3 regions of the Rhodococcus sp. UYP9 genome follow, and region 2 is predicted to be linked to each of the others. Evidence: riboswitches for the same ligand, from Rfam matches in the RefSeq annotation. Region 2 holds a riboswitch; each other region holds the start of a gene.

Evidence for each region. Region 2 has a riboswitch for S-adenosylmethionine ahead of ABIB36_RS12220 (bifunctional o-acetylhomoserine/o-acetylserine sulfhydrylase). Riboswitches for the same ligand answer to the same signal wherever they lie in the genome.
Region 1: another riboswitch for S-adenosylmethionine. It lies ahead of ABIB36_RS08705 (putative leader peptide); the one in region 2 lies ahead of ABIB36_RS12220 (bifunctional o-acetylhomoserine/o-acetylserine sulfhydrylase).
Region 3: another riboswitch for S-adenosylmethionine. It lies ahead of ABIB36_RS07855 (aminotransferase class V-fold PLP-dependent enzyme); the one in region 2 lies ahead of ABIB36_RS12220 (bifunctional o-acetylhomoserine/o-acetylserine sulfhydrylase).

Annotation. Positions count from the first base shown of each region.
Region 1 is NZ_JBEPPH010000002.1:493,185-503,228, reverse strand. It holds gene ABIB36_RS08735 (ABC transporter substrate-binding protein) at 1-598, opposite strand, end outside; gene ABIB36_RS08730 (LLM class flavin-dependent oxidoreductase) at 702-1,745, opposite strand; gene ABIB36_RS08725 (FAD-dependent oxidoreductase) at 1,742-2,827, opposite strand; gene ABIB36_RS08720 (ABC transporter substrate-binding protein) at 2,855-3,829, opposite strand; gene ABIB36_RS08715 (amino acid ABC transporter ATP-binding protein) at 3,865-4,647, opposite strand; gene ABIB36_RS08710 (amino acid ABC transporter permease) at 4,644-5,588, opposite strand; gene ABIB36_RS08705 (putative leader peptide) at 5,676-5,750, opposite strand; SAM riboswitch class I at 5,755-5,852, opposite strand; gene ABIB36_RS08700 (hypothetical protein) at 5,852-6,079, shown strand; gene ABIB36_RS08695 (MFS transporter) at 6,163-7,650, shown strand; gene ABIB36_RS08690 (WhiB family transcriptional regulator) at 7,720-8,049, shown strand; gene ABIB36_RS08685 (HAD-IIA family hydrolase) at 8,135-8,893, shown strand; gene ABIB36_RS08680 (isochorismate synthase) at 8,893-10,008, shown strand; gene ABIB36_RS08675 (O-succinylhomoserine sulfhydrylase) at 10,038-10,044, opposite strand, start outside.
Region 2 is NZ_JBEPPH010000003.1:532,123-542,166, forward strand. It holds gene ABIB36_RS12200 (HAMP domain-containing sensor histidine kinase) at 1-471, opposite strand, end outside; gene ABIB36_RS12205 (response regulator transcription factor) at 468-1,142, opposite strand; gene ABIB36_RS12210 (MFS transporter) at 1,245-2,507, opposite strand; gene ABIB36_RS12215 (NADP-dependent isocitrate dehydrogenase) at 2,681-3,904, opposite strand; SAM riboswitch class IV at 4,250-4,376, shown strand; gene ABIB36_RS12220 (bifunctional o-acetylhomoserine/o-acetylserine sulfhydrylase) at 4,535-5,872, shown strand; gene metX (homoserine O-acetyltransferase MetX) at 5,869-7,023, shown strand; gene ABIB36_RS12230 (DUF3017 domain-containing protein) at 7,044-7,319, opposite strand; gene ABIB36_RS12235 (bifunctional methylenetetrahydrofolate dehydrogenase/methenyltetrahydrofolate cyclohydrolase) at 7,326-8,195, opposite strand; gene ABIB36_RS12240 (pentapeptide repeat-containing protein) at 8,250-8,858, opposite strand; gene ABIB36_RS12245 (tRNA (cytidine(34)-2'-O)-methyltransferase) at 8,893-9,357, shown strand; gene ABIB36_RS12250 (DUF6764 family protein) at 9,810-10,044, shown strand, end outside.
Region 3 is NZ_JBEPPH010000002.1:322,670-332,713, reverse strand. It holds gene ABIB36_RS07870 (hypothetical protein) at 1-663, shown strand, start outside; gene ABIB36_RS07865 (YbaK/EbsC family protein) at 703-1,176, shown strand; gene ABIB36_RS07860 (hypothetical protein) at 1,240-1,779, opposite strand; gene ABIB36_RS07855 (aminotransferase class V-fold PLP-dependent enzyme) at 1,921-3,333, opposite strand; SAM riboswitch class IV at 3,388-3,503, opposite strand; gene ABIB36_RS07850 (Pls/PosA family non-ribosomal peptide synthetase) at 3,725-7,654, shown strand; gene ABIB36_RS07845 (M1 family metallopeptidase) at 7,651-8,994, shown strand; gene ABIB36_RS07840 (MFS transporter) at 9,117-10,044, opposite strand, start outside.

The DNA.
Region 1 (10,044 bases), on a different contig from region 2:
TGTTGGCTCCGAGGCACCTCGCTTCCGCAGGCTGTGCGACGGTATCGCGTGATTGAATTCCGAGCTGCGCAGTCGACGTTGCCTGCAGGAACTGCGCATTCGGGCCGTCGAAATCCACTCGTGCGGTCAATTGGTCGACGACGGTCGTGCCCTTGTATCCGGTGAGATAGCTCGCACCGAGAGGGGCCTTCACCGAGGTCAAGTCGGTGACGATCGAGTCGAAGTTCGCTTTGACCGCTTCGGCGTCGACCGGGGTTCCGTCGCTGAACGTCACACCGTCCTTGAGTGCGAAGGTGAACGAGGAGGCGTCGGGAGCGACTTCCCAGCTATCGGCGAGCCACGGGGTGATCTCACCGGTGTCGGGATCCTGATCGGTGAGCGAATCCACGACCTGCCGAACCACGTAGATTGTCTGGTTACTGCCCGATTGCGCCGGGTCCGAGCAGGTCGGTGCCCCGGACAGTCCATAGCGCAGCGTGCCGCCCGACCGTGGTTCGCCGACGTCGGCAGGTGAGGTGGAACTGCCGCCGCAGGCAGTCAGGACAATGCTGACGGCAGCGAGCGCGCTGACTCCGACAAAATGGGAACGTGAGGACACCGAGTTACTCCGGATCTCGAGGAAGGACCGAACAGCCCACCGCGACGCCGAAGGAGCAGCGGCACGTCGAGCTGACGGACGGAAGGTGGAGGGTGAAGCAGAACTATGGGGCAAGCGGGCGGCTCGGAAGTCGCTCGCGCAAGACGGGGGCCACGGCGGATTGGAACAGTTCGAGGCTTCGACACCACTGCCGCGGTGTCACACCGTCGGCGTCGGCGCTCAGGTGAATCACTTCGTGTCCGAACTGCTCGTGGTAGCGGCCCACCTTGTCGATCACCTGCTCCGGGCTACCGATCAACGCAGAGCTGCGCTCGACCAGATCCTCGAGCGAGTCGAATACCACCGGAATGCCGGCGCTGCGCTGAGCTGCCAAGCGTGCTTCGAACGTGAACCGATACGCAGCAACGGCTTCCTGCGAGGTCGGAGCGATATGGAAGCCTGCGGTTCCTGCACCGACAAGAGCGCCCTCGGGTCGATGACCGTGGAACTCCCATCGTTCGCGGTAGTGCCGGACGAGTGCGGCGTACGGTTCGATGGGATGGGTTACGTTGGCCGAAAATATCGGATCACCGTACTGCGCAGCGAGATCCACCGACTGTCTGCTTGTTGCACTGCCGTGCCAGATGCGGATACGACTCTGCAACGGACGCGGCAACGTCTTCGCGCCCACCAGCGGCGGGCGGAACCGCCCCGACCAGGTCACCTTCTCGTTGTCCCAGAGCATCCGAAACAGCTCGTAACCTTCACGATTTCGCTGCCACTGATCCTGCGGTGTGACAGCGAACAAGTCGGCCTGTGCAGTGCCATTACCCTTTCCGATGATCAGTTGCAGCCGACCACCGGACAGGTTGTCGAGCGTCGAGTAGTCCTCGAATGCGCGAACCGGGTCCAGAAGACTCAACGTGGTCACCGCAGTGAACAGTCCGATCTCCGACGTCCGAGCTGCGATAGCGCTCAGAATCACCGGCGGGGAGGACGAAATGAACGGATCTTCATGGCGCTCCCCCACTGCAAAGCCGTCGAAACCCAGTTCTTCGGCGAGCACCGCAGTGTCGATGACTTCACCGAGCCGTTCGGCCGGGGTCTTCAGTTTCCGCGAAATCGGGTCGGCACTGTTCGATACCAGCGTCATGAGCAGAAATTTCATGCTGCGCTCTCACTAGTGCGCGGGCCCAGCTCGAACAGTGCCGTGCCGAGCGTGCGGCCGTCCACGAGATCGGCCACCAACTCCCCCACGGCGGGGGCGAATTTGAAACCGTGACCGGAAAAACCCGCGGCCACAGTCAGATTGCCGGACCGATCGACGATGAAATTCGAATCAGCGGTCGTTGTGTACAAGCAGGTCAGTGGATCAGCAGAATCGACATCGACGCCTGGCAGCCATGCTCTCGCGTAGCTTTTCAGGCGCTCCACGCCCTCGGGAGCGGGCGTGAAGTCACGTGTGTCGGGATCGACCACTGGCCCGGTACCGTGCTCGCCGATTTTGACGCCGTCCTCCGATGCGAGGCCGTAGATTCCTTCCGTCTGCAATGCGGCACCGGGGTGGTGGACGAAGCTGGGCCACGACGCGTCGAGAATCGGTAGGAAATGCGCGGGCTGTTCCTGAGTGGTCACCAGCTCTGGCATCGACACGTGCGCCGATGCGATCCGAGAGGTCCACGCACCCGCGGCGACGACCACATGATCGGCGGCAAAACTACCGGCGTCGGTCGAAACTTCCGTTGGAAGAATCTCACGAACGGCGCTACCGTATTCTGTTCGCACTCCCAGCTTTTCGGCCACCGAAGTGAGGGCTGCGACACTGCGATCTGCATGCAACCGACCTGCATCGGGGTGGTGGAGCACCGTGGTATCGAATGTCATCCCCGGCCAGCGGCGGTGCGCCTCGTTCGGGTCGAGAACCTCCCCCGCCCGTCCTGAGCGTCGCAGTGCTTCGATTCTCGGCCTCACGATATCCGGTAGCCCGTGGTCCACGGCACCGGTAATGGTGAGCAGGTCTGTACCGGTATCGATTTCGAGCTCGCGCCACAAGGTGTAGGCGCGGGCAGCGAGGCCGACGTAGTAATCGTCGGCATAGGCGTGCCGGAAAATCCTCGACGTCCCGTGCGAGGCGCCGCTTTTGTGGCCGGGCTGGAACTGTTCCACGAGGGTCACCTCGTGTCCGCGCTTGGCGAGGCTCCACGCCGATGCCGCCCCGATGACGCCGCCGCCGACGACTACTACCTTCATGGCAACTTCCTGACCTGTTCGAGTTGGTTACGGTGCCGTGCGCGGCAAGCCGGGCGGGTTGATGATCGACTCGGAGACAGCCTCGGACTGCAGGCCCCATTTCGCGAGCACCTTCTCGTAACTGCCGTCCTCGATGACGTGGTTGATGGCTTCCTGGATCGGCCCGATGAGGCCGTTGTCCTTCTTCGTCAGCACTGCGATCTCGCCTTGCAGTGCGTCCCCTGCACCGGAGAAGGTCCCGATCACTTCGCTCTCACCGGTGCTGGAGGAGTGATAGACCGCAGAAGGGTTGGGGCCGAAGTATGCGTCGATACGACCCGATCCGAGAGCCAGGTAGTAGTCGGACGCATTCTGGTAGTACGCGATCTCCGCGGCAGGGAGCCCGTCGGCCGCATTCTGCTCGTTCCAGTCGACGAGCAACTGTTCCTGGTTGGTGCCCGAGCCCACGCCGATCTTCTTACCCGCGACGTCCGTGCGTCCCTCGACCGTCCAACCGCTGTCCTTCTTCGCCTCGAATGCGAGGTTGTCGAGTCGGTAGGTAGCGAAGTCGTACTTGTCTTTTCGCTCCTCGGTGACAGTGACGTTGGAGATGAATACGTCGTTCTCACCCGAGTCGATCTTGACGAAGTTCTGTGCCCAGTCCGCAGTTCGGCGGTCGAGCTGTAAGCCCAAGGTGTCGGCGATCAGCCACGCGATATCGATCTCGGAACCGATTGGCGTCGTGTCGTCGGTGGCATAGAAGCCCAGTGGGGGAAGCGAACCGATCGAGCCCGTGCCGATCAACGTGCCCCGATCCCGAATTTCCTGAGGTACCTTCGCGGCGATCTCATCGACCTTGTCGACGTGGATACGGCCGGACTGTTCAGGAGAGAGGTCGTAGGTCACGCCATCGGATGCGGTCACGGTGTCCTCGGTCGCGGGTTCGCTGCAGGCGGTGGCCGAGAGGGCGACCGCGACGAGCGCTGAGGCGACTGCGGCGAGACGTCTGGTGGATCCGGGCATGGCTGTTCCTTGTAGTTCGAAGTGGCGCAACTGCGTCAGAGGACGCGTGCGAGAAAGGCTTTGGTTCGTTCTTGTTTCGGATTGTCGAGCAGAGCGGCAGGTGACCCCTGTTCGATGATCAGTCCGTCGTCCATGAAGACGATGTTGTCCGCGATCTCGCGAGCGAATCCGACCTCATGGGTCACGATCACGAGCGTCGCTCCGTCGCGGGCGAGAACACGAATTACTTCGAGAACCTCGCCGACGAGTTCAGGGTCCAGAGCCGAGGTGGGCTCGTCGAAGAGAATTACTTTGGGGCGCAATGCGAGTGCTCGGGCAATAGCCACGCGTTGCTGTTGCCCGCCGGAGAGCCGGCGCGGATAGTCGTGCTCCTTGTCCGCAAGACCGACGCGCCCGAGCAAAGCCTTCGCCTCGATCTCGACCTCGGACCGAGTGCGCTTCTGTGCCGAGACCGGCGCCTCGACAACATTTTCCAGCGCAGTCAGGTGCGGAAAGAGATTGAAGTTCTGGAACACGAACCCGATCTGCGACCGCTGACGAAGGATCTCCTTGTTGCTCAGTTCGTGTAACTTGTTGCCCTTGCGGCGATATCCCACCAGTTCACCGTCTATTCGAACCGTGCCCTGGTCGACTTTCTCGAGATGGTTGAGAACCCGCAGCAGTGTCGACTTCCCCGAACCGGACGGCCCGATGATGACCGTGACCTCGCCGGGGCGTACCAGAAGATCGACGCCTTTGAGTACCTCCAGCGTGCCGAACGACTTTTCGATGCCGCGTACCTCGACGGCGTACTCGGAATTCTTCGGCAGCGCGGTCATCGTGTAGCCCCTCGTGGCGCCAGGGTGATCTCGGAAAGTTTGCTGCGCAGCTTCTGAATCGGGGTCGGTGGGATTGTCCGCACAGCACCCTTCGCGTAATGCCGTTCGACGTAGAACTGGATCACCGAGAGGATCGACGTCAGCACGATGTACCAGGCGGTTGCCACCAGCAGAAGCGGTACGACCCGCCCGTTGCGGCCGTACACCACCTGCACCTGGTAGAACAGCTCGGCGATGGCCATCACCGATACGATCGAGGTTCCTTTGAAGAGACTGATGACCTCGTTGGCGGCATTCGGCAATATTCCGCGCATGGCCTGTGGGAGAACAATTTTGAAGAACTCACGACGCTTGGGGATACCCAACGCAGCAGCTGCCTCCAGCTGGCCTTGATCGACCGAGATGATCCCGGATCGAACGATCTCGGCAGAATACGCGGCTTGGTGTAGTGCCAGACCGATGATTGCCGCGGTCGAGCCACTGATGACACTGTTGACATCGAACTCGAAGAACGCCGGACCGAACGGAACGCCCAGCGACAGAGTCCGATACAGATACGCGATGTTGAACCAGAACAAGAGCTGGACTATCAAGGGGATGGACCGAAATGCCCAGATGTAGGACCAGGAGATCACCTGCAGGACAGGGTTGTCCGACAGTCTGGCCACCGCGAGAGCGATCCCGATGACGAATCCGAACAGCGTTCCCCAGAACGTCAACTGAATGGTGAGCCATAGAGCCGCCAGTATCGATGGCGCAGTGAAGTAGTCCGCGAATGTGCCCCAATCCCAACCAGGATTGGTCACGAATCCATGCAGGAACTGAGCGAGTACGACCACGGTGACTGCGCTCGTCACCCACCGCCATGGATGCCACTTTCGAGCGACTACCAGTTCTTCGGCATCAGCAGCGACGATGCCGGGAGCGGGCCTGGTTGCGATGTCGGTCACGGGGACCACGGAATGATTGTGTGCATGCGAAAGCGCCCTTCGGGTGGCGTGTACCGGGAGAAAATGTCTGTGATGTTCTCAGGCGTGGCAACAGGTACTGGTCGCCACGCGGCATAGATCTACGTGCAGGCGCCGCCACGTGTCGTAGCTCATGTTTCCTCCATCGGTCCTGGCGGTAGCACCCACACCTTCGGTGAGAAAGGGGGTTGCTGCGACGTCGTAGAGCCAAGGTCTCTCGGTCGCTCTGGATGGTGATGAAAACCTATGCCTTCGGCAGTGGATACGTCAAGTCGAGTAGTTCCATTCATGTTGCAGCAGTGCATATTCGGCTTGCAATCACGTTGATTTCAACCCTTGCAACCCACCGAAATCGGTCCGCGTGCACCCCTGGTTCATTCGATCCCGCCGCAGCAACGGACCCGCCGCCGCGCGGTACCGACCACACTGTTCGCTCCACCGAGTTCGACGCGTCCCCGGATTGACGGATTGAGTCAGGTGAATTAACTTTGTTCAGTCAACTGATTTAGAAAGCTTTTGCTATTACTCATATGCCCCGGAGGCACTTATGTCCCAACGCTCGGCCGGCACCGCCCCCGCGGTCTCTGATTCCACGAAAGGCGCCGGCACGGGTCCGATAGTCGCGGTCCTGTCGTTTGCGGGAGTCGTGGTCGCGCTCATGCAGACCTTGGTCATTCCGCTGATCCCCCAGCTCCCCACCCTGTTGAACACATCTGCGTCGAACGCTGCCTGGGTGATCACCGCAACGTTGCTCGCCGGAGCTGTAGCGGTCCCCATGATGGGCCGCCTCGGTGACATGTACGGCAAGCGCAGGATGCTCCTCGTCGGTCTGGCTCTGCTCGTCGTCGGATCGGTCATCGGCGCATTGAGCGCATCCGTGGTGCCACTCGTCGTCGGCCGCACCTTTCAGGGTTTCGCAGCCGGTGTGATCCCGCTCGGAATCAGCGTCATGCGCGATGTCCTTCCTGCCAAGAAGCTCGCAAGTTCGATTGCCCTGATGAGCGCGTCGCTCGGCGTCGGCGGAGCCCTCGGAATACCCGCGGCATCACTGATCGCCGAGTACGCAAGCTGGCATTACTTGTTCTGGGCGGCCTCCGCCCTCGGGGTCTTCGTCATCGGCCTGGTCATGGCAGTGGTACCCGAATCCAAGGTCCGTACCGGTGGGCGCTTCGACTTCGCCGGAGCGGCATCCTTGTCGGTCGCACTCATCACCTTGCTTCTGGCAATTTCCAAAGGTTCGAGTTGGGGATGGACCAGCGCCCTGACACTGGGCATGCTCGCCGCCTCACTCGCATCGTTCGTCTTCTGGGCATGGTGGGAACTGCGCACCGCAGAACCGCTGGTCGACCTCCGCGTCACCGTTCGTCGGCAGGTTCTCTTCACCAACCTCGCCTCGATTTTCGTCGGCTTCGCGCTCTTCGCGATGAGCTTGGTCTTTCCCCAGGTTCTTCAGTTGCCGACCTCCACGGGGTACGGGTTGGGACAGTCGATCCTCGCTGCCGGCCTGGTGATGGCTCCCTCCGGGCTGGTCATGATGCTCGTCGCACCGATCTCCGCACACATCACCACAACGAGAGGCCCGAAAGTCACCATGATGCTGGGCGCGCTCGTCATCGCCGTCGGATATCTGCTCGGCACCCTCACCCTCAGCGCGGTGTGGCTGCTGGTTCTCATTTCGATCATCATCGGCGCCGGAATCGGTCTTGCTTACGGAGCTATGCCCGCCCTCATCATGGGCGCAGTTCCCGCCTCGGAAACCGGTGCAGCCAACAGCTTCAACACGCTGATGCGTTCTCTCGGAACATCTTTCGCCAGCGCAGTGGCAGGGGTCATCCTTGCGCAGATGACCATCAGCACCGGAGCGGTCAGTGTCCCCTCCGAAGCAGCCTTCCATGTGACGATGGCAGTCGCAGCAGGGGCTTCCATTCTTGCCCTCGTACTCTGCATCTTCATCCCGCGCTTCCAGAGTCCGACCACTTCGACAAAGGTCGAGTCGGCGGCCGGCGCATTCGAACCCGCCACCGCTCGGAACTGACGCCGGGACCGCAGTCTCCGGGTAGAGGAGTAGCCATGGGGTGTTCGATGAAATCCGAAAGTTCACCTCATGGTCAGACTCTCGATGATGGAAAATCTTCCAATCGGCCATTTGCCCGACCATCATCGAGTCATGGCGCCCACAATCGAAGCGTGGCAGTGGCAATTGGACGCGGCCTGCCGCGGCACCAGCTCGGAGGTCTTCTTTTCACCCTCAGGTGAAGGACGGACCGCGAGACGAGTGCGCGAAGAACAGGCGAAAGCCCTGTGTGCGGAGTGCCCCGTCCTCACCCAATGCCGACTTTTCGCTCTCTCGTCCAACGAACCCTTCGGCGTATGGGGCGGGACAACGGCCCGTGAACGTGCACTCGAGCGTGCCCGGGCGCAAAGGGCCGGATAGAGCACATCTGCAGCTCTCGAACAGCCCGGTAGAGCACAATGGTGATGTGAGCTCACCAGAGGAACCGCAGCGTTGGACCTATCTGATGGACATGGACGGCGTCCTCGTGCACGAGGACCACCTCATTCCCGGTGCCGACGCGTTCGTTGCCGAACTGCAGTCGAACGACATCCCGTTCGTCGTGCTGACGAACAATTCGATCCGAACTCCCCGGGATTTGCGGGCCCGTCTGGAAAGAACCGGACTGGACATTCCGGAGAAGGCGATCTGGACTTCCGCGCTGGCCACCGCGAACTTTCTCGGTAATCAGCGACCGGGCGGAAGCGCATACGTCGTCGGCGAATCCGGTTTGACGACGGCACTGCACGACATCGGTTACGTCCTCACCGACTCCAATCCCGATTACGTGGTGCTCGGTGAAACCCGGACCTACTCCTTCGAAGCGATCACTACCGCAATCCGCCTGGTCGAGAAGGGCGCACGCTTCATCGCGACCAATCCAGACGCCACCGGCCCATCTCGCGACGGTTCACTGCCCGCCACCGGATCCGTCGCCGCACTCATCACCAAGGCGACCGGGAAAGAGCCCTACTACGTGGGTAAGCCGAATGCGCTGATGATGAGGTCTGCGCTCCGAAAGATCGGCGGCCATTCCGAGAGCACCCTCATGATCGGCGACCGCATGGACACCGACATCGTGTCCGGACTCGAAGCGGGGCTGCAGACCATCCTGGTGTTGACGGGCATTTCGACGGCGGCGTCGGTGGAGCAGTACCCGTTCCGCCCGACCAAGGTCATCAACTCGGTGGCAGATCTGGTCGGTCGCACCCAGACTCCCTTCTGATGGACCGAGCTATCCCGGACCATTCCGCCGACCTGAACAGTGGCACGTTCGTGTTGTCCCGCAGCGACTACAGCGTCGAAGCCAGGGGAACCGATCGTTGCTATCCGTCCGTCCAGGACGCTGTCGACGCTGTCCGCGCTGGGCACTCCGTCGTCGGGGCGCTACCGTTCGATGTCGCCGACCCAGCGGCACTGGTCGAGCCGCTCGAACTGATCCGGCGGCAGTGTCCGTGGCAGCCATCGGGGACCGTGGTTCCACTGCCGAGCGTGCACATCGGTGGGCAGATCCCGTCCTCGGCGGTGCACGTCGAGCGAGTACGGGCGCTCGTGGATGCGTTGCGAGCAGGCGAGGCGCAGAAAGTGGTGCTGGCGCGGTCACTGCAACTGCATGCGGATGGACCGATCCCCCCACTCTCGCTTCTCGACGCGTTGGTGCGTGCAGATCGACTCGGCAACGGTTTCGCCGTCGACCTGTCCGCGGCAGGCGGCGACTTCTTGGGTAAATACCTGGTCGGTTCCAGCCCCGAACTGCTGGTACGACGCCACGGCACCACGGTCACCTGTCACCCGTTCGCCGGTACCGCAGCGCGTAGCGAAGATCCCCGGATGGACGCGGAGATCGCAGCACGATTACAGGCGAGTACGAAAGACCAAGCCGAACACCGTTTCGTGGTCGAGGAAATTCGAGCGGCGTTGGAGCCGCTCTGCGCAGAGCTCGATATCCCAGAGTGGCCGCAGCTCAGTAGCACTCCGCAGCTATGGCATCTCAGTACACCGATCACCGGCGTTCTCCGAGACGAAGCAACAACCGCGCTCGAGGTAGCACTCGCCCTGCATCCGACCGCCGCCGTCGCCGGAGTTCCACGCGCAGCGGCCATGGAGGCGATCGCACGCATCGAAGGAAAACGCGGCTTCTACGCCGGCACGGTCGGCTGGACGGACGGCGCCGGAAACGGCGAATGGATGGTCGCAATCCGAGGCCTCGAGCTTGCGGCAGGCGGACTCTCGGCCGTCGCAACAGCCGGCGGCGGGATCGTCGAAGCTTCCGATCCCGACGCCGAACTTGCCGAAACGACTGCAAAGTTCCGGACGATTCTCTCTGCCCTGGGCCTCTAGCCGAACCGACAGTGCGTGCGGACGAGCAGTCAGTTC
Region 2 (10,044 bases):
TTCACTGACTCCGTCGACCAGGTTCTCCAGTACCGCTCGCAACGCTGAGATAGGGGTCTTCAGCTCGTGCGAGACGTTACCGATCAGCTCTCGCCGATACTTCTCGGCTGCTTCGAGATCTGTCGACATCGTGTTGAAGGCTGCAGCGAGCTGCCCGATCTCGTCTCGAGAGGTAGCACGTACCCGTCTCGAATAGTCTCCTCGCGCCATCGCCCCCGCAGCCACGGTCATTTCTCGCAACGGCGAGGTCATCCCGTGTGCCACAACCTGTGTCGCCACCAACGAGATGACAAGTGCGGCCAGTAACGCATAACGAAACTGCCACCCGGCCCCGAACCAGAACGTGATGCTTGCCGCTGCCAGCACCAACCCCACGATCAAGGACACCTTCAACTTGAACGAACCCAGCGGATCGAGCGGGCGCGGCAACCTACGCGTCATCGACACGAAGGCGTCGGTCACGGAGGTCATCGTGGCACCTCCAGCGCGTACCCGACGCCGTGCACAGTTCTGATGAGGTCGCCACCGAGCTTGCGTCGCAAGGCCTTCACGTGACTGTCGACGGTACGGCTACTCGCCGAGTCCTCCCATCCCCACAACGCCGCCAGCAGCGTGTCACGGCCGACGGCGGTCCGGGGGCGAGAGGCAAGGTACGTCAGAATATCGAATTCGGTTCGTGTCAGATGAATTTCGCCGTCGGCGCCCGACACTCGGCGTGCATCGTGATCGATCCGAATGGCACCGATCCGCGTGGGAGCAGATTCATCGACCATCACGCGTTCCGAACGCCGGACGAGCGCATGAACGCGGGCAACCAGCTCGCGCATGCTGAAGGGCTTCGACAAGTAGTCGTCCGCACCGACACCCAAGCCGACCAACATGTCTGTCTCGTCGGACTTCGCGGTGAGCATCAGGACCGGCACCGAACGCTGTGCCTGAATTCGCCGACACACCTCGAGCCCGTCGAAGCCCGGCAGCATCACATCGAGCACCACCACATCGGGCCGAGTTCTCCCGCACACCTCTACTGCGGTGGGACCGTCAGCGGCCGTCACGACGTCGAAGCCCTCACCACGCAGGCGCGCGGCAAGAGCGTCGGAGATAGTCGGTTCGTCGTCGACGACCAGGACTGTGCGGTTCATGTCCCTGACCCTAGAGGTCGGCCATGGAGGGGAACGACGGGAAATGTGGAGGTTCGGTGAAGATCGCACCGCACAGTCACAACCCGCCCGGCGGGGTCTCGGCTAGAGCGCGGCTTTCGCGTCGGACTTCTTCTGCATCATGACCGCGGCAGTCAGCACGAGCATGCCACCGAGGGCCAACACACCGCCGACAGCCGCAGGAGCGGTGTATCCGAAGCCGGCAGCGATCACCGCACCACCGACGGCTGCTCCGATCGCGTTGGCAAGGTTGAACGCGGCATGGTTGAGCGAGGCGGCAAGAGTCTGTGCATCGGCTGCGACGTCCATGAGTCGGGTCTGCAAACCAGGCACCATCGACGAACCGGATGCTCCGATCAGAAACACGAACAGCAAGGCCGTGTACGGGTTCTGCGCCGCGAACACGAAACCGAACAAACTGAGGGCGATCGCGGTCATCGAGATGTACATCCCCCGAATCAGCATGCGGTCCGCGATATGGCCACCCGCATAGTTGCCGGCGACCATACCGAGCCCATAAATCATCAGCGCAACGGGAACGAAAGCCTTCGACAGGCCCGAGACGTCGGTGAGAGTGGTCGCAATGTAGGTGTACACGGCGAACATCCCGCCGAAGCCGACGACGGCGATGATCAGTGTCATCCACACTTGCGGACGCCCCAAGGCACCGAGCTCGGTTATCGCCCGCGTGGTGGGCATTCCGTCCAGGCGAGGCATCCACGCAACGATCGCGGCGACGGTCAGGGCACCGATGACCGTCACGATGCCGAAGGCACTGCGCCATCCGAAGGACTGCCCGACCCACGTGGCCACCGGCACTCCGACGACGTTGGCGATCGACAGACCCATCATGACCATGGCGACCGCTTTGGCACGTTTGCCCGGTTCCGCCAGGTGTGCGGCGACCAACGCCGCGACACCGAAATGGGCACCGTGAGGAAGGCCTGCAACGAAACGCGACGCCATCAACTCGTAGAAACTCGGCGCGAAGACCGTGCCGAGGTTGCCGAGGGCGAATGCGACCATCAAGGCGAGCAGCAACACCCGGCGAGGTACCCGTGCTGCCAGTATTGCGATGACGGGAGCGCCGATGACCACTCCGAGTGCATAGGCCGAGATGAGATGTCCGGCGCTCGGCTCGGACACGTCCATCGCGGTCGCCATTTCGGGCAATAGACCCATGGACACGAACTCGGTGGTGCCGATACCGAAGCCGCCGATGGACAGGGCAAGCATCGCGAACCTTCGCCGCGTGGACAACGTTCTTCGACCGCCATTCGGACCGTTCGACACCCGCTCACGCACAGCGGTGACATTCTTGGCGAACGCCGAATCGGTGACACTCACAGCAGAACAACCTTTTCATCGAGATGGGAACACGATCTCTGTCGAACATGAAGAAAGGGACGACCCTGGTAGGGAACGTCCCCTTCTTCGATTCTCGTCCCGCGCCACCTGATTTCCGAGTCCACGCCCGGTGATTGTCCTCACCCGAGCAGGTGCTCAGCTGTTTCATGCAACTACTTCAGCGCCCTCTGCAGGTTTTCGTCGAGTGCTCCGAGAAATTCTTCGGTGGAGAGGTAGCCCTGATCTCCTCCGACGAGTGCGGCCAGATCCTTCGTCATCTGGCCACCTTCGACGGTCTTGACGACAATGTCTTCCAAGGACTGAGCGAAGCCGGTGACGTCGGGAGTGCTGTCGAGCTTGCCGCGGTGTTCGAGACCTCGAGTCCACGCGAAGATCGATGCAATCGGGTTGGTCGAGGTCGGTTTCCCTTGCTGGTGCTGACGGAAATGGCGCGTCACCGTGCCGTGTGCAGCCTCTGCTTCACAGGTCCTACCGTCCGGCGTGAGCAGAACCGACGTCATGAGGCCGAGCGAACCGAAGCCCTGCGCAACGGTGTCCGACTGGACGTCGCCGTCGTAATTCTTGCAGGCCCATACGTATCCGCCCTCCCATTTCATGGACGACGCGACCATGTCGTCGATGAGGCGATGCTCGTACGTCAGTCCGGCGGCGTCGAACTCCGCCTTGAATTCCTTTTCGTAGATGTCCTGGAAGGTGTCCTTGAATTGGCCGTCGTAGGCCTTGAGGATCGTGTTCTTGGTCGACAAGTACACCGGGTAATTCTGCTGCAAACCGTAATTCAGCGACGCACGGGCGAAGTCGATGATCGACTGATTGAAGTTGTACTGACCTTGCACGACGCCGCCGAGGCTCTCCTCGGTGAACCTGACCAGCTCGTGCTGGATCGGCTCACTGCCGTCCTCGGGCATGTAGGTGATGGTCACGGTGCCAGGTCCCGGGACCTTGAAGTCGATGGCGCGGTACTGATCGCCGAAGGCGTGGCGGCCGATGATGATCGGCTTGGTCCAGCCCGGAACCAGTCGCGGAACGTTGGAGATGATGATCGGTGCCCGGAAGATGGTGCCACCGAGAATATTGCGAATGGTCCCGTTCGGCGAACGCCACATCTTCTTCAGGCCGAATTCCTCGACGCGAGCCTCGTCCGGAGTGATCGTCGCGCATTTGACCCCGACGCCGTGCTTCTTGATTGCGTTCGCGGCATCGACGGTGACCTGGTCATCCGTCTTGTCCCTGGATTCGATTCCCAAGTCGTAGTACTCGAGATCGACATCGAGGTACGGATGGATGAGCTTGTCCTTGATGAACTGCCAGATGATGCGTGTCATCTCATCGCCGTCGAGTTCGACGACCTTGCCTTCGACCTTGATCTTGGACATGTGGGGTTCGCGTCCTCCTGGGAAGTATGCCGTTTTCGTCTTCCGAAGCTGCCAGTGTTGCCGCAGAACCGACGTTGTGAGTCGATCGGCGGTCCCACCCGTATTACGCCTTTTCACTGCTGGGCCGAGTGCGTGTACTCGACTTCGAACGTATACGCCTCGCGCGCTGTGCGTGAGCGTGCGAGGAAACAAGACAAGCGTACTGCTTGGCCGCTCAGGCATGGCCGGAGACCCTTTCGTCGTATCTCCGACCGGCGACCACTGTGGGCCCTGGTGACAGCCCGATCGACACTGACGACGGTGTCGCTATTCCACGTGTCGGAGGACACGCTAGGATTCTGCGAAGGTCATGAGTGCCAGCGTCAAAGCCCCGGCTTGCTGGCCGGCAACCCTCCAACCGCGGTGGGGTGCCCCGGGTGAGAAGACCTGGTTAGTCGACTGCGTTCGTGCAGTCGGAGAACAAGCGCGGGTTCGCCAGGGGCGAACCCAACAACCGAGCACAACCATGCTCGGTTGCTAGCCCCTAGGAGGTTCACGATGTGTTGTCGCTTCGATACGCCCCGCCCGGCTCGCTACGCCGAGCCCCAGCCGAATCGCACTCTTGAATCGAAAACGGAGTAGTCAACCACCATGAGCGAGAACACACCCGACGTCGTAGATGCCGCCGGCTCACCCATCGAAGATCCCGCCGCGTCGTGGAGCTTCGAAACCAAGCAGATTCACGTAGGCCAGAACGCTGACGGCGTCACACGCGCACGCGCGCTACCGATCTACCAGACGACGTCGTACACCTTCGACAGCACCGACCACGCTGCCGCGCTCTTCGGACTGACCGAGCCCGGCAACATCTACACCCGCATCATGAACCCCACGCAGGATGCCGTGGAGCAGCGCATCGCAGCGCTGGAGGGTGGCGTCGCGGCGCTGCTCTTGGCCTCCGGACAAGCCGCCGAGACTCTTGCAATTCTGAACATCGCCGAAGCAGGCGATCACATAGTCTCGAGCCCGCGCTTGTACGGCGGCACGTACAACCTCTTCCACTACACGTTGCGGAAACTGGGTATCACCGTCAGCTTCGTCTCCGACCCGGACGACCTCGAACAGTGGCGATCCGCGATCACACCGAAGACGAAGGCGTTCTACGGCGAAACGATCTCGAACCCGAAGAACGACATCTTCGACATTCCCGGAGTGTCGAAGATCGCGCACGAGAACGGCCTTCCGCTCATCGTCGACAACACCGTCGCGACGCCGTATCTCATCCAGCCGCTGAAGCACGGCGCCGACATCGTCGTCCATTCGGCCACCAAGTACCTCGGTGGCCACGGCACAGCAATCGCAGGCGTCATCGTCGACGGTGGCACTTTCGACTGGACCCAAGGGCGCCACGCCAACTTCACCACTCCTGACCCGAGCTATCACGGCGTGGTGTTCGCGGACCTCGGTGCACCGGCCTTTGCCCTCAAGGCTCGGGTCCAACTGCTTCGCGACATCGGGGCCGCAGTCGCACCGTTCAACGCATTCTTGATCAGCCAGGGACTCGAGACGCTGAGCCTTCGGATGGAACGCCACGTCGAGAACGCGCAGAAGGTAGCAGCCTTCGTCGAGGCTCGCAGCGAGGTCGTCAGCGTCAATTACGCAGGTCTGAAGTCCTCCCCGTGGTTCGAACGTGGCCAGGAATTGGCACCGAAGGGGCAGGGTGCCATCGTCGCTTTCGAACTGAAGGGCGGCATCGACGCGGGCAAGAAGTTCGTCGACGCACTGAGCCTGCACAGCCATGTAGCTAACATCGGTGATGTGCGCTCACTCGTAATTCATCCCGCATCGACAACTCACTCACAGCTGTCACCCGAGGAGCAGACCGCGGCGGGTGTCACTCCAGGACTCGTGCGCCTCGCGGTGGGCATCGAAGGGATCGACGACATCGTCGCTGATCTCGCGCGCGGATTCGCTGCGGCGGCGTCTTGACCATCAGCTCAGTGCACGACGTCCGTTCGGCCGCAGGGTTTCCTGCGCCGGACGGACGGCTCGGCAGTATCGACATCGGTCGGCTGGACCTCGAGAACGGTGCGTCCCTGCCGCAGGTGACCATCGCCGTTCAACGTTGGGGTGAGCTGTCCCCGAACCGCGACAACGTGGTGCTCGTCGAGCATGCGTTGACCGGGGACTCACATGTGTCCGGACCTGCCGGAGGCGCTCATGCCTTGCCCGGGTGGTGGAACGGGATGGTCGGGCCCGGCGCTCCGATCGACACGGACGAATGGTGTGTCATCGCCTCCAACGTGCTCGGTGGTTGCGGTGGAACGACAGGACCGTCGTCACTGAACCCGAGCGGAGTCCCATACGGCAGTACCTTTCCGGAGATCTCGATCCGCGATCAGGTGTCCGCCGAGATAGCACTCGCCGATGTACTCGGCATCGAAAGATGTGCGGCCGTGGTCGGCGGCTCCATGGGAGGCATGCGCACTCTCGAATGGATAGTCGGATACCCGGACCGCGTCGCGTCAGCTCTGGTGCTTGCGGTCGGAGGTCGTGCAACTGCCGACCAAATCGGTACGCAGACAACTCAGATCGAGGCGATCAAGGCCGATCCCGACTGGCAGGGCGGCAACTATCACGGAACCGGCCGGGCCCCACGGGTCGGACTGGGCATAGCGCGCCGAATCGCACACCTGACGTACCGAACCGAGAGCGAGCTCGACCTCAGGTTCGCCAACTCCGGCCAAGGCGAAGAAGATCCATGGCAGGGCGGACGGTACTCGGTAGAGAGTTACCTACAGCATCAGGCGAGCAAGCTGGTCGACCGTTTCGACGCGAGCACCTACGTATTGTTGACCGAAGCCATGAACAGGCACGACATCGGACGTGGGCGAGGTGGATTCGACGCTGCCTTGGCCATGGCTACCGTCCCGACGATCGTCGGCGGCGTCGACTCCGATCGGCTCTATCCCTTGCGGTTACAGAAGGAACTCGCCCGCGGCCTACCGGAATGCCGCGGTCTCGAGGTCATTCAGTCACGTGATGGCCACGACGGATTTCTGACCGAAGCCAGCGCTGTATCCGCACTACTCGGCGAGACGATGAAGCATGCGCGCGTCTCGAAGGGTCGCACCAGCTGAGTATTCGACCGGACGAATACTCAGTCGGTGCCGAGCGGATCGATCGACGCCGACAGCAACACGATAGCTCCCCCGACCAGGGCCATAGCCGAGACGTCGAAGGTTCTGCTTCGGACCTGCAGTAGGCCGACGTTCTTCTCCGGCATGCACAACCGGAAGCCTGCGGCCACTATTGTCGCCACGCCGAATACGAAGGCGCCGCGGCGCCACCGATCCGCAAGAACGAGTACGAGCGCCGCCGCAATGATCACGAGCACGATGACGAGCGGCAGGTTCTTGCGAATCTGGGACCACATCGAAGGTCAGACCGCTTCTGGGGTGGTTGCGAGAGCCTGCTCGGCTCGCTCGACCACGTTCGAGAGTAGGAACGCTCTCGTCAACGGCCCGACTCCACCCGGGTTGGGTGAGAGAAAACCGGCGACTTCGGCCACCTCGGGCGCAACGTCCCCGCGCAGTCCCTCATCCGTTCGAGTAACCCCGACGTCGAGCACTGCGGCACCGGGCTTGATCATGTCCGCGGTGACGATTCCGGGGACACCCGCAGCAGCAATGACGATGTCGGCGCGGCGAACCTCCGCGGCCAGGTCTTTGGTCCCGGTGTGGCACAGGGTAACGGTGGAGTTCTCGCTCTTGCGAGTGAGCAGCAGACCGATAGGACGGCCAACTGTCACCCCTCGACCGATGACGACAGCATGGGCCCCGTCGAGCGCTACGTCGTAGCGACGGAGGAGGTGGACGATCCCACGTGGGGTACAAGGCAACGCCGCTTGCTTACCGAGGACGAGTCGGCCGAGATTGATCGGGTGCAGTCCATCGGCATCCTTGGATGGATCGATTCGTTCGAGTGCAGCGTTCTCGTCCAGATGCTTCGGAAGTGGAAGCTGCACGATGTAACCGGTGCACTCGGGATTGGCATTGAGCTCGTCGATCACGGCGTCGAGCTCCGCCTGCGAGATGTCGGCAGGCAGATCACGCCGAATCGAGGTGATACCGACCTTGGCGCAGTCATTGTGCTTGCCGCGAACGTACGCCGCCGAGCCGGGATCATCGCCCACCAGCACCGTGCCGAGCCCGGGAACGATCCCGTGTTCTCGTAGCTTTGTCACTCGCTGAGTGAGATCGACGAAGATCTCGTCTCGGGTTGCTTTGCCGTCCAGAATCGTCGCAGTCACGATAGCTATTGTTCCAGGTGCCGGCAGGTGGAGCGGACGCCGGTCCGCAAGTAGTCAGCCCTCGACCGAAAGCCCGTGCGCCTGGGCGTATGCGACCGCCTGTGTCAGCTCGATCCGGGCACCGGTCACCGTCGCAGACATCCAGAGGTGTGCGTCGATCCGGGCACCACGAAGATCGGCCTCCTGCATCTTGGCGCCTACGGTTCTTGCGCCACTGAGATCCACCGAACGCAATATCGCCTTGCGCAGGTCGGTGTTCACCAAGTTCGCCTCGACCATGCGGCAGTTGGTCAAGTCCATCCCGCGCATGTCGGCTCCCCCCATTCCTACCAACGTGAAGTCGACCTCGTCGAAAGTCGACGGGCGCATCCGACAATCGACGAACGTCGAGCCGATCATGGTCGAATGACGGAAGACGCTGTGTTGCAGGTTGGTCCGCGCGAAGGTGCAGGAGCGAAAAGCCGCGTTGACATGGACCGACTCGGTCAGATCCGTGCCGGTGAAGTCACATTCCGTGAAGACCACCGCGGTAGTCTTCACGCCGCTGAGGTCGGCGTCTCGAAAGTTGCACGCCACGTACTCACGGTCGTCCCATTGCTGTTGGTCGAGTCTCGCGTCGGAGTAGTCCTCGCCGATAATCTGTTTCTCGTGCACCTCTGCCATTGTTCCCGGTACCGCTGATGGCAGAGTGAGCCGGGTGTTTCGCCTCATGTTCTTTCAGCCGCGTATCCCTCAGAACACCGGGAACGCGATCCGACTCGTCGCCGGCACCGGATGTGAACTGCACCTGGTCGGTCCGCTGGGCTTCGATATGTCCGAGCCCAAGCTCAAGCGCGCCGGCCTGGACTACCACGATCTGGCCTCGGTGACCGTCCACGAGAACCTGCCTGCCGCCTGGGAGGCCTTGGCGCCGGAACGGGTGTTCGCCTTTACCGCGCATGCGAGCAAGTTTCACGCGGACGTGTCCTATCTACCGGGTGATGTCTTGTTGTTCGGTCCCGAACCGACCGGTCTCCCCGAGGAAGTGCTCGGCGATCCGCTGGTCACCGAGCATCTGCGTATTCCGATGATCGAGGGTCGACGATCGCTCAACCTAGCCAACGCGGCCGCCGTCGTCATGTACGAGGCATGGCGCCAACACGGATTCGCTGGGAGTGTGTGACGGCGGACGATCCTGACGATGACGTAGCCGAGCTGAGCACCCACTGTGAGAGTTCCCAACCACAAAACGGCCCGCCCGAGCGCCACGAGCGCGTCTCTCCCGGTGTCGACAAGCGAATTCCATCCGGCGACGATTCCGTACCAGAAATTGTCCGGCCCCGGTGACGGTGTGAGGTCCTCGGCAGATTCAGCCGCGAGCAGATCCGCGGTGGTGACCGCTCCCGCGATCAAGGCCATCAGGCGACCGAGCGAGGCCCGCGAAGACGAGCCGAACCGTTACACGGAGTAGGGATAATTCACTGATGACCGCAGCGCAGAACCGGGGTACGGTGTGCCGCACCGACCCATTTCGTTTCCTTGAAGGAGCCCCTGTTGTTCTCCGCTTTTTCTTCGCTCGTCCGCTCGGCATCGTTCACCTCGACATCACAGGGCCTTTCACGGTCGGCTAGTCGATTGTCCCGCACCGCAGCAGTTTTCGCTGTTTCCAGCGGTTTCGTCGCCGCCGGATTTGCCGGAGCCGGCGTGGCAAATGCAGCTCCGGTGACGTGCGTATCCCCTCCGTCTGCCAATCAGATTCTCGTCGACGGGACTGCCAGCTGCGGCGCAACGTCCGCAGAAGGATCGCGCGCGACCGCCACAGCAGCAGACAGTGGAACGGCCGTCAGTGTCGCCGAAACCGGCGGCACCT
Region 3 (10,044 bases), on a different contig from region 2:
TCGCTCGACGCGATCTTCACCAAGATCGACAAGAGTCAGAACCGCACCTTCGTCGTTCGCGACGATATTCCGGTGGGCATCCACGACAACCGAGGATTGTCCGGCTTCTACCTCTCCGTCGGTTGGGTCGTCGGCGGGTATCTGCTCGCCGCGGCAATCGGACTCCTCATCGGCGCACCGAAGTCGCTACGCGAAGCGTCGACTCAGCTCGGGGTACTCGTCGGCTATTCGATCCTGTCCGGAATCCTCGGTGCGTTCATCACCACGCATGTTCTCGGCACGTTCGCCGGCCACTGGTTCCCTCTGTCGGTACTGGGAACAGCGGTGGTCCTGGCAACGGCACTGTTCACGCTCGGGCTACGCGCTGCGGTCGGTGTTGTCGCTGTTCCGATCGCGATCGTCGTGTTCGTCATTCTCGGAAACCCCAGCGCCGGAGGGGCATTCGGTCCGAACGTGCTTCCGGAGTTCTATTCGGCCGTCGGCCGCTGGATCACCCCGGGAGTCGGCACCGAAGGCGTTCGGAGCATCGTCTACTTCGCCGGCAACGGCGTCGGGCAGCCCGCGCTGGCACTCGTCCTCTATACGGTGGTCGGTCTCGCCCTGTTCTTCGGCTTCACCTACCGCACACAACAGAAACCGGCAAACCTCCCCGTCTACGCCTAGTACGAGGCACGGACTGCCGATTGGCAATACGCTTGCCCTATGCCCCGGCTTCTTCACCCGAACGCAGCCCACGTCGCGGACGTCCTGATCTCGCGTGGACATCACGGGGTGGTCGTCACCGCGCCCGTGCCGACAGTGACCGCCGACGCCGCCGCCGAATCTCTCGGCGTCGACGTCGGCGCGATCGTGAAGTCCCTGGTGTTTCTGCTCGACGACGACCCAGTGTTACTGCTCGTCTCCGGTGCGCACCGGGTGAACCTCGATCGGACAGGCCGGAGACTGGAGGGGAGGTTGTCGCAAGCTCCACTCGAGCTGGTCAAGCACTGCACCGGTCAACCGATCGGAGGCATCGCACCGGTGGGTCACCCGACGAATCTGCCCACATACGTCGACGAGCAGATGGCCGAGTATCCCGAATTGTGGTCTGCTGCAGGGCATCCGAACACGATCTTTCGGACGACCTATTCGGAACTGCTGCGCATCACCGCCGGACTTGCCCTGTCCATGACATGACATGACAGCAGAGGCTGCGGGAACCTGAGGACAGATGCGGCCCGCTCGTAGTAGTAGTGCGAGCTACGAGGCGAGCACTCGCGAGGCAGGTCGAACTCCGGTGGCTCCCGCCACGTTCGACGCCGAGAACACGACTCCACGATCTTCCAGCCACGGCACGACGCCGTACGCGACCTTGCCGAAATTCGCTTCCTGGGGACCCGCTGCGATCAGGGTGACGCCATCGGCGACGTCAGCAGCTTTCACATCGGCTATCAGACCTGCCAGCCCGACGGGTGTACCGATATAACGAATCGAGGCCGGAACCACCGGGGCGTCGAGGCCTGCAAACTCTCGACGGGCAGTGCGTGCATCGTCAGCGATGTGAATCTCGATATCGAGGAACACGGCCACTTCGTCGGCGTCCTTGCCCGACTCGACGGCCTCCGCGCGAAGCCGAGTACGCAGATTCTGCGCTTCCCGCAGGTCTTCGGCCTGAATTCTCACCATTTCCGAAGTCGGAGTCGAGTCGGTGAGCTCGGTCCACTGCCCATTCAGGTCGAGGGCCACCCGGATGGGGCGAGCGTGGAGGTGATCGGAGGTGATATCGGAACTGTGCGACATGCGATTGTGTCCTTCGTACAAGGCAAGGGATGCGGCTTCTGTCTGGGGTCTAACCCGAGCGCCTACAAGATCCGGACGCTGTCCGGCACAAATCGACGTACCTGTCGTACCAGCGACGGTTGCGCCACAAGACAATTGCTGTCATATTCCGATGCTAACCGCTTCAGCCGGCGATGGGGCTTCGTCCCACTCAGCGGCACCTGACTCCCCGATGGCACTCACCGGCACCGTGGCCGGGACACAGGGAGATCCCACTCCTGCCTTTCCGTCCACCAGATCGGGGAAGGGACGCGGATCGGGCACCGGGTTCCACCATCCGTCCTCCTCCGCGTACGTCCACGACGCGCCCTCGTGCACGAGCTTCGTTATGGCTCCGAGCAGGCGATCGACGTCGGCGCTGGAGCTTCCCAGACCGAGGCTCGCACGCACTGCCCCGTCGGGACGACCGAGGCGCGCAAGAAGAGGGTGCGCACAGAATTTGCCGTCTCGAACACCGATGCCATGCTCAGCCGACAGGTAAGCAGCGATCTCACCGGGCCCAAAGCCGTCGATCGTAAATGTGACGATCCCCACAGTATCCGGAGAGTCGGTCCACACTTCGAGCAAGCGCACGCCGGGGGTTGCCGTCAGTCCGGCGCGCAATCGGTCCGACAGAGCACGCTCGTGTTCGACGGATCCCGACCTCTCGTGCTCGGCGAGCGCCTCGCAAGCGGCAGCCACTGCGGCGACGCCGAGGACATTGGGCGTGCCGGCTTCGTGACGCGCGGGCGAGAGCGCCCATGCGGTGGATTCCACACTCACACTGCGCACGGCACCGCCCCCGGCGAGGTACGGCTGAGCCGCATCGAGCCAATCGCGACGACCCACGAGCACTCCTGCGCCATGCGGGGCGTACAGCTTGTGGCCGGAGAAGGCGAGGTAGTCGACACCGAGGTCGCTGATGTCGACTCGGCGATGCGGTACCAGCTGGGCGCCGTCGACGAGTATGCGAGCACCGTACCGATGAGCCAGCTCTGCAAGTTCACGAATGGGCAACACTTCACCGGTGACATTCGAGGCGCCGGTAATGGCAAGCAACGCAGCCGGTTTCGTGGCGAGCTCGACCTCGATGCGCGCCACTGTCTCGGCAAGGGTGTCGGCGGCAACGACGACACGGCGGTCCCGCCACGGCAATAGATTCGCGTGGTGCTCGATGTCGAGTACCACGGTCTCACCGGGCACGCACCGCGCCAGCAGGTTGAGCGAGTCGGTGGTGTTCCTGGTGAAGATCGTCACTGAATCGCTCTGTGCTACAACAAAATTCGACACAGTCGTACGAGCCTTCTCGTACGCCGCCGTCGACACGCGCGAGGCGTAACCCGCGCCGCGGTGCACACTCGAGTAGTAGGGCAGCAACTCGACGATCCGATCGGTCACCGCGGCGAGAGCAGGAGCGCTGGCGGCATAGTCGAAATTCGCATACGTGCAGGTACTGCCGTCGACCAGCGGGACCTGAAGGTCTGCCCCACTGACCACGGCGAACGGTGCGCACGAGCTTTCGAGAACAGCAGTCATGACAAATATCCCCTTGTACATCAAGGGACTCGAAATATCGAAGAAGGACGATCGAGTCCGCGCTTGCCGCGCCGGTATTCCGGCGTCAGCCAGGTCGTCACCCGGAGCACCCCACCGCGGAGGAGGGTTGCCGACCAGCAAGCCGGGGCTCGATGCTGGTACTCATGACCTGTGAAGAGGATGGCAAACGGTCTACGAGGTTGTCAACCCCTCCGGTAGGAAATCGCGTCTCCAGCCGATCCGAAGCCGTATCCCGAGTAGAATTCGCGCGGTGTCGAGCCTCACCGATCCATCCGTCCGTTCACCTTCCGGCCACCCGAACATGAGATAACGACCATCGAGGTTCACTCGCAATTCGGCAATCAACGAGAAGAAGGACACCCCGTTTTCTGTGCAACCACAATCGGATTCGGCCCCCGAACTGCCTTCGAACGACGTACCCACCGACTTCTTGCGCTCCGAGCACGCGCCCGAGCAGCGCACGCTCATCGATGTTCTTCGCGCCACAGCAGAGCAGTACCCTGACGCACCCGCCATCGACGACGGCACTGTCGCGGTGTCCTACAGCGAATTACTCGTAGACATCGACGAGGGATCGCAGTGGCTGTATCGGGCCGGTGTTCGCCGCGGCGATCGCGTCGGAATTCGGATGCCTTCGGGATCCTTCGCTCTGTACGTCGCCATCCTGTCGATTCTCAACGCGGGGGCGGCCTACGTGCCCGTCGACGCGGACGACCCCGACGAGCGCGCCGAACTGGTATTCGGCGAGGCCCAGGTCACTGCGGTAGTGACCGCGAACGGAATCGTTGCCGGTACTGCCGAGAAGAACACACCACCCGCCTCGGACGTCGGCGTCCCGACACCCGAGGACGACGCCTGGGTCATCTTCACTTCCGGTTCGACCGGGACCCCGAAGGGGGTGGCCGTGAGCCACCGCAGCGCGGCGGCCTTCGTCGATGCAGAAGCGCGCATGTTCATGCAGGACGATCCGCTCGGCCCCGGTGATCGTGTACTTGCGGGCCTGTCCGTGGCGTTCGACGCGTCGTGCGAGGAAATGTGGCTCGCCTGGCGTCACGGCGCCGCACTGGTGCCGGCGCCACGATCGCTCGTGCGCAGCGGCCTGGACCTGGGGCCATGGCTCGTCTCGCGCGACATCACCGTAGTATCGACGGTTCCCACTCTGGCGGCCCTGTGGCCCGCCGTTGCCCTCGAAGCAGTCCGGTTGCTCATCTTCGGTGGCGAGGCCTGCCCGCCCGAGTTGGCCGAGCGTCTCGCCGTGGACGGGCGTGAAGTGTGGAACACCTACGGTCCGACCGAGGCGACCGTCGTCGCCTGCGCATCGATCATGGACGGCAAGGGTCCGGTGCGCATCGGTCTACCGCTCGACGGCTGGGATCTCGCGGTCGTCGATGTTGCAGGCAATCCCGTAGCCGTCGGCGAAGTCGGTGAACTGGTGATCGGGGGTGTCGGACTCGCCCGCTACCTCGACCCCGAGAAGGATGCCGAAAAGTACGCGCCCATGCCCACACTCGGCTGGGAGCGCGCCTACCGCAGCGGAGACCTCGTCGAACTCGAGCTCGAGGGCCTACTTTTCCAGGGGCGCGCCGACGATCAGATCAAGCTCGGCGGGCGACGCATCGAACTCGGTGAGATCGACAACGCACTACAGGCCCTCCCCGGTGTCGCCGGTGCTGCCGCGGCAATCCGCACCACGGGTGCGGGCAACTCCGTGCTCATCGGGTATCTGTCCAGCACCGACCCGAACTTCGATCTCGACGCCGCGCGGACCCTGCTCGCCCAGCAACTTCCGTCGGCGCTCGTTCCGCGGCTCACCCTCGTCGACGAGCTGCCGACGCGGACGTCGGGCAAGGTGGATCGAAACGCGCTCCCGTGGCCACTTCCCGGCATGGGCGAACAGTCCGGGCTCGGCGGAACCGCAGGATGGGTTGCCGAACTGTGGACCGAAATTCTCGGCGCTCAGGTCTCCGACGACAACGCCGACTTCTTCCAGAACGGTGGCGGATCGTTGTCCGCCGCGCAGTTGGTGACAGCGCTGCGTCAACGTTTTCCCGAGGTCACCGTCGCGCAGTTGTACGACCACCCGCGGCTCGGCTCACTTGCCCGCATGCTCGACGACCTTGCACCGCCGGTCGACGTCGTGCCACGCGAGGTGATCCCGACGCCGCGCCGGGCTCAGTGGATTCAGATCGCCGCAACAGTGCCGCTGACCACGCTGACCGGCCTGCAGTGGGTCACCTGGCTCGGCATCCTCGCCAACGTCATGTCGTGGTTCGCCGACGTGCCATGGGCGCCGACGGTGTCCTGGTGGTGGCTCCTGGTCGCGTTCTCGCTGTTCATCACCCCGGTCGGCCGGATGGCGATCTCGGTCGTCGGCTCTCGCCTGCTGCTGACCGGGGTGAAACCCGGCGCCTACGACCGCGGCGGCAGCGTGCACCTGCGCCTGTGGACGGCAACGCGTCTCACCGACGCCAGCGGCGCCTCCAACCTGTCCGGCGCGCCATGGATGGTCTACTACGCCCGAGCACTCGGCGCGAAGATCGGCAAGGGCGTCGACCTGCACACCATGCCTCCCGTGACGGGCATGCTCGAGCTGGGCGACGGCTGCTCGGTCGAACCCGAGGTGGACCTCACCGGTCACTGGATCGACGGCGACATCGTCTACATCGGCGGCATCAGGATCGGTGCGGGGGCAACCGTCGGCGCTCGATCGACGCTCCTACCAGGCACTTCGGTCGGCAAGAACGCCGTCGTGACCGCCGGTTCCGCCGTCGTCGGACGCGTCAAAGCCGGCCAGATGTGGGCCGGCTCCCCCGCCACGAAAATCGGCAAGGCCGAGCACCCGTGGCCCGAGGAAACACCACCTCGCGCGACCCGGTGGATCGTGGCCTACGGCGTCGCGTCCCTGTTCCTGTCAGGTATGGCGATCTTCTCCATCGGCGTCTCGTTGGTACTGATGGGCTGGTGGCTGCACACTGCGACGACGTTGCTCGGCGCACTCGGCCGCGGCGTACTGCTGCTACCTGTCGCCACGATGGTCTCCCTCGCAACGTTCGCGCTCATCACGGTGGCCGCGGTGCGTCTGTGCAGCATCGGCCTGACCGAGGGCTATCACCCGGTTCGCAGCCGAATCGGCTTTCAGGTGTGGGCAACGGAACGACTCATGGACTCCGCGCGCACCTTCCTGTTCCCGCTCTACGCCAGCTTGTTGACGCCGGGATGGCTGCGACTTCTCGGCGCGAAGATCGGCAAGGACGTCGAGGCCTCGACAGTGCTGATGATTCCGAAATTCACCACCGTCGCCGACGGTGCATTCCTCGCCGACGACACGATGATCGCCAGCTACGAACTCGGCGGCGGCTGGATGCGCCTGGGCGATGCCAAGGTCGGCAAGCGGGCGTTCCTCGGCAACTCCGGCATGACGGGTCCGGGTCGCACCGTCCCGAAGAACGGCCTCGTCGCCGTGCTGTCGGCTACCCCGGACAAGGCGAAATCCGGATCTTCCTGGCTCGGCAGCCCACCCGTGCGGTTGCGCCGCACCTCCGGGAAGACCGACTCCTCACGCACATTCGATCCGCCGACCGAGCTGAAGATCGCTCGGGCATTCGTCGAGACCTGCCGACTGATTCCGGTGGTGGTGACATTCGCGATCGGCCTGGGAGTGCTGTTCGGGCTCCTCGCACTGGCCGACAGTCATGGGTACTGGCTTGCCGCGCTACTCAGCGGAGTCGTACTGCTGATTGCCGGTGCCGTCGCCGCTGCGGTGTCTGCGCTGGCGAAGTGGGCCTGGGTCGGCCGTATCGACAAGGTGGAACACCCACTGTGGAGCTCCTTCGTGTGGCGCAACGAAGTGTCCGACACGTTCGTCGAAACCGTCGCGGCCCCGTGGTTCGCGCGGGCAGCAGAAGGCACGGCAGTGCTCAACATGTGGCTTCGTTGGCTCGGCGCGGACATCGGCCACGGAGTCTGGTGTGAAACGTACTGGCTACCGGAAGCCGATCTTGTGACACTTGCCGACGGCGCAACAGTCAACCGTGGGTGCGTTGTGCAGACGCACCTGTTCCATGATCGGATCATGTCCATGGACAGCGTCACCCTCGGGCGAGGAGCCACATTGGGGCAGCATTGCGTCGCACTTCCGGCCGCAGGAATCGGCGACGGCGCGACCGTCGGGCCTGCATCTCTGGTGATGCGCGGCGACACCGTGCCTGCGCACACGCGTTGGCAAGGCAACCCGATCGCACCGTGGGCAAAGGGCGATCCGTACCGCCGGATCACTGCGGCGGCCGAGGCGACCCTGTGAAACCTGGCTCGAAGACGGTGACGCCGACGTTCGACCTCGACGCCAACGATGCGCCGATCGACGCGTACCTACCCGAGAGTGGCAACCGCGGATATCGGGTCTCGCGGTACGAGCTGGATCTCGAGTACAAGGTCGACAGCAATCGATTGACCGGAACAGCGCAGATCACTGCCGTCACCACCGCGACCATCGCCAAGTTCGCACTCGATCTCGGGCCCGCGCTGCGGGTATCCAAGGTGTCGGTCAACGGGTCCCGCTCGGTGAAGTTCTCGCAGCAGCGCGGCAAGCTGAAGATCACCATGGCCAAGCCGATCCTCTCGGGTGGGGCGCTCGTCGTGACCGTGCATTATGGCGGAATCCCCAAGCCCATCAACAGTTTCTGGGGTGAAGTCGGCTGGGACGAACTCGCCGAGGGAGCCATCGTCGCAAGCCAACCCAACGGTGCCGCATCCTGGTTTCCCTGCGACGACCATCCGGTATCGAAAGCAAGCTACGGCATCACGATCACCACGGACTCGCCCTACTACGCGGTGGCCAACGGAACGTTGGTGCGCAAGCAGGCTCGGGCGAGCCGAACGACGTGGGTGTACGAGCAGCCCGAGCCCATGGCTACATACCTTGCCACCATCCAGATCGGGCACTACGAGCATCGCGTCACCAGCACCGAGCCCGTACCGATCGAGGCGATCATCCCTCCACGGCTGCGTCGGCACTACGATCACGATTTCGGTCGTCAAGCCCAGATGATGGAGACCTTCGTACGTCTGTACGGCCCGTACCCGTTCGCGGCCTACACCGTTGTCGTCACCGATGACGAACTGGAAATTCCGATCGAGGCGCAAGGCATTTCGATCTTCGGCGCCAACCATTGTTCGAGTGATCGCAGCTCCGAACGCCTTGTCGCACACGAGCTTGCGCACCAATGGTTCGGCAACAGCCTCACACTCGGAACCTGGGCGGACATCTGGTTGCACGAAGGCTTCGCGTGCTACTCCGAATGGATCTGGGTCGAAAACTCCGGTGGCGCAAGCGCTCACGACAAGGCGCAGCGCGCATACGCCATACAGCAGACATTGCCGAAGGATCTGATACTCGGCGATCCAGGCAAGGCCAAGCTGTTCGATGATCGGGTCTACAAACGTGGCGCGCTGGCACTGCATTCACTGCGGCGGACCGTAGGCGACGAGCGGTTCTTCGCACTGATTCAGCTGTGGACCAAGGATTATCGCTATTCGACGGTATCGAGCCAGGACTTCATCGACCTGGCTTCGCGCTTCGGTTGTCCGCGAACCCTCTGGGACAGCTGGCTCTATCAGGCGGAGCTGCCGGCGCTTCCGTAGGCGCCGCCGGAGCTTTCGTAGACTCCGCCGGCGCAAATTTACTCCTCCATTCGGAATCCGTACCGCCTGCAGGGGGTACGGATTCCGAATAGGGGAGTAAATTGCCGCCCCGCTCACGAAACTCAGGGAAGGTGCGCTCTCGACCGAGTGCGAACGAACACCCAGCAGAGCGCGGCGAGAACCGAACCGAAGACGAAGATGACGGGATAGGTCACGACCCCCGGCCACTGCTCGGTGAGCGCGGACAGAATCGCCGGTATCGCGAACCCCAGGTACGTGAGTGAATAGAAGACGGCGGTCAGCCCGGCGAGATCATCAGGGCCGGCGATACGTTGCACCTCTTGCAATCCGGAGACCAACGCCATGCCGTAACCGCAACCGAGCACTGCCGCTGCGATGAGAGCGGCGGCGATCGTCAGTACCGATGCGGCCCACGCTGCGAGCAGAATCCCGAAGACCAGAATGGCGAGCGCAACGAGTGCTCCTCTGGCGTGGGTCGGAGTGTCGATCTTGCGCCCGACCGCCTGAATGGCGAAGCCGGAGCCGAGCGCGATCACCGACATCAGTGCCGATAGTGCGATGGGGTAGCCCCCACTGCTGTCGGCCATCAACGACGGCAGTACCGCGTACGCGACGCTCGCTGCACCGAACACCCACGGCGCCAACGGAACGACGACCAACAGGAATCTGCGGTGCGACGCCGCGGGGATCAACAGATCTTTGCGAAGCGGTTCACGATCCGCAGCCGGCACCGCAGCACGCGTCTCCGGCACCGAAGCCATGCCGATCCCCGCGAGGACGCAGATGCCCACATGAACGAGGTACGCGAGGTGCGTCGGCCAAGGCGCCCACTGGGCCAGGATGCCCGCGACGCCTGCACCGAGCGCGAAACCTGCAGTCAAACTCATCGCCGCGCGACGCGCTCCCGCGCCGCCTGACGCCGAAGGGTCCAGGGCGGTAAGCTCTTTCACCCAACTGCCTCCGACGGCCATCCCGATACCGAGAGCGACTCCGCTGAGAACCCGGCCGCTGAACAGCACACCTGCGCTG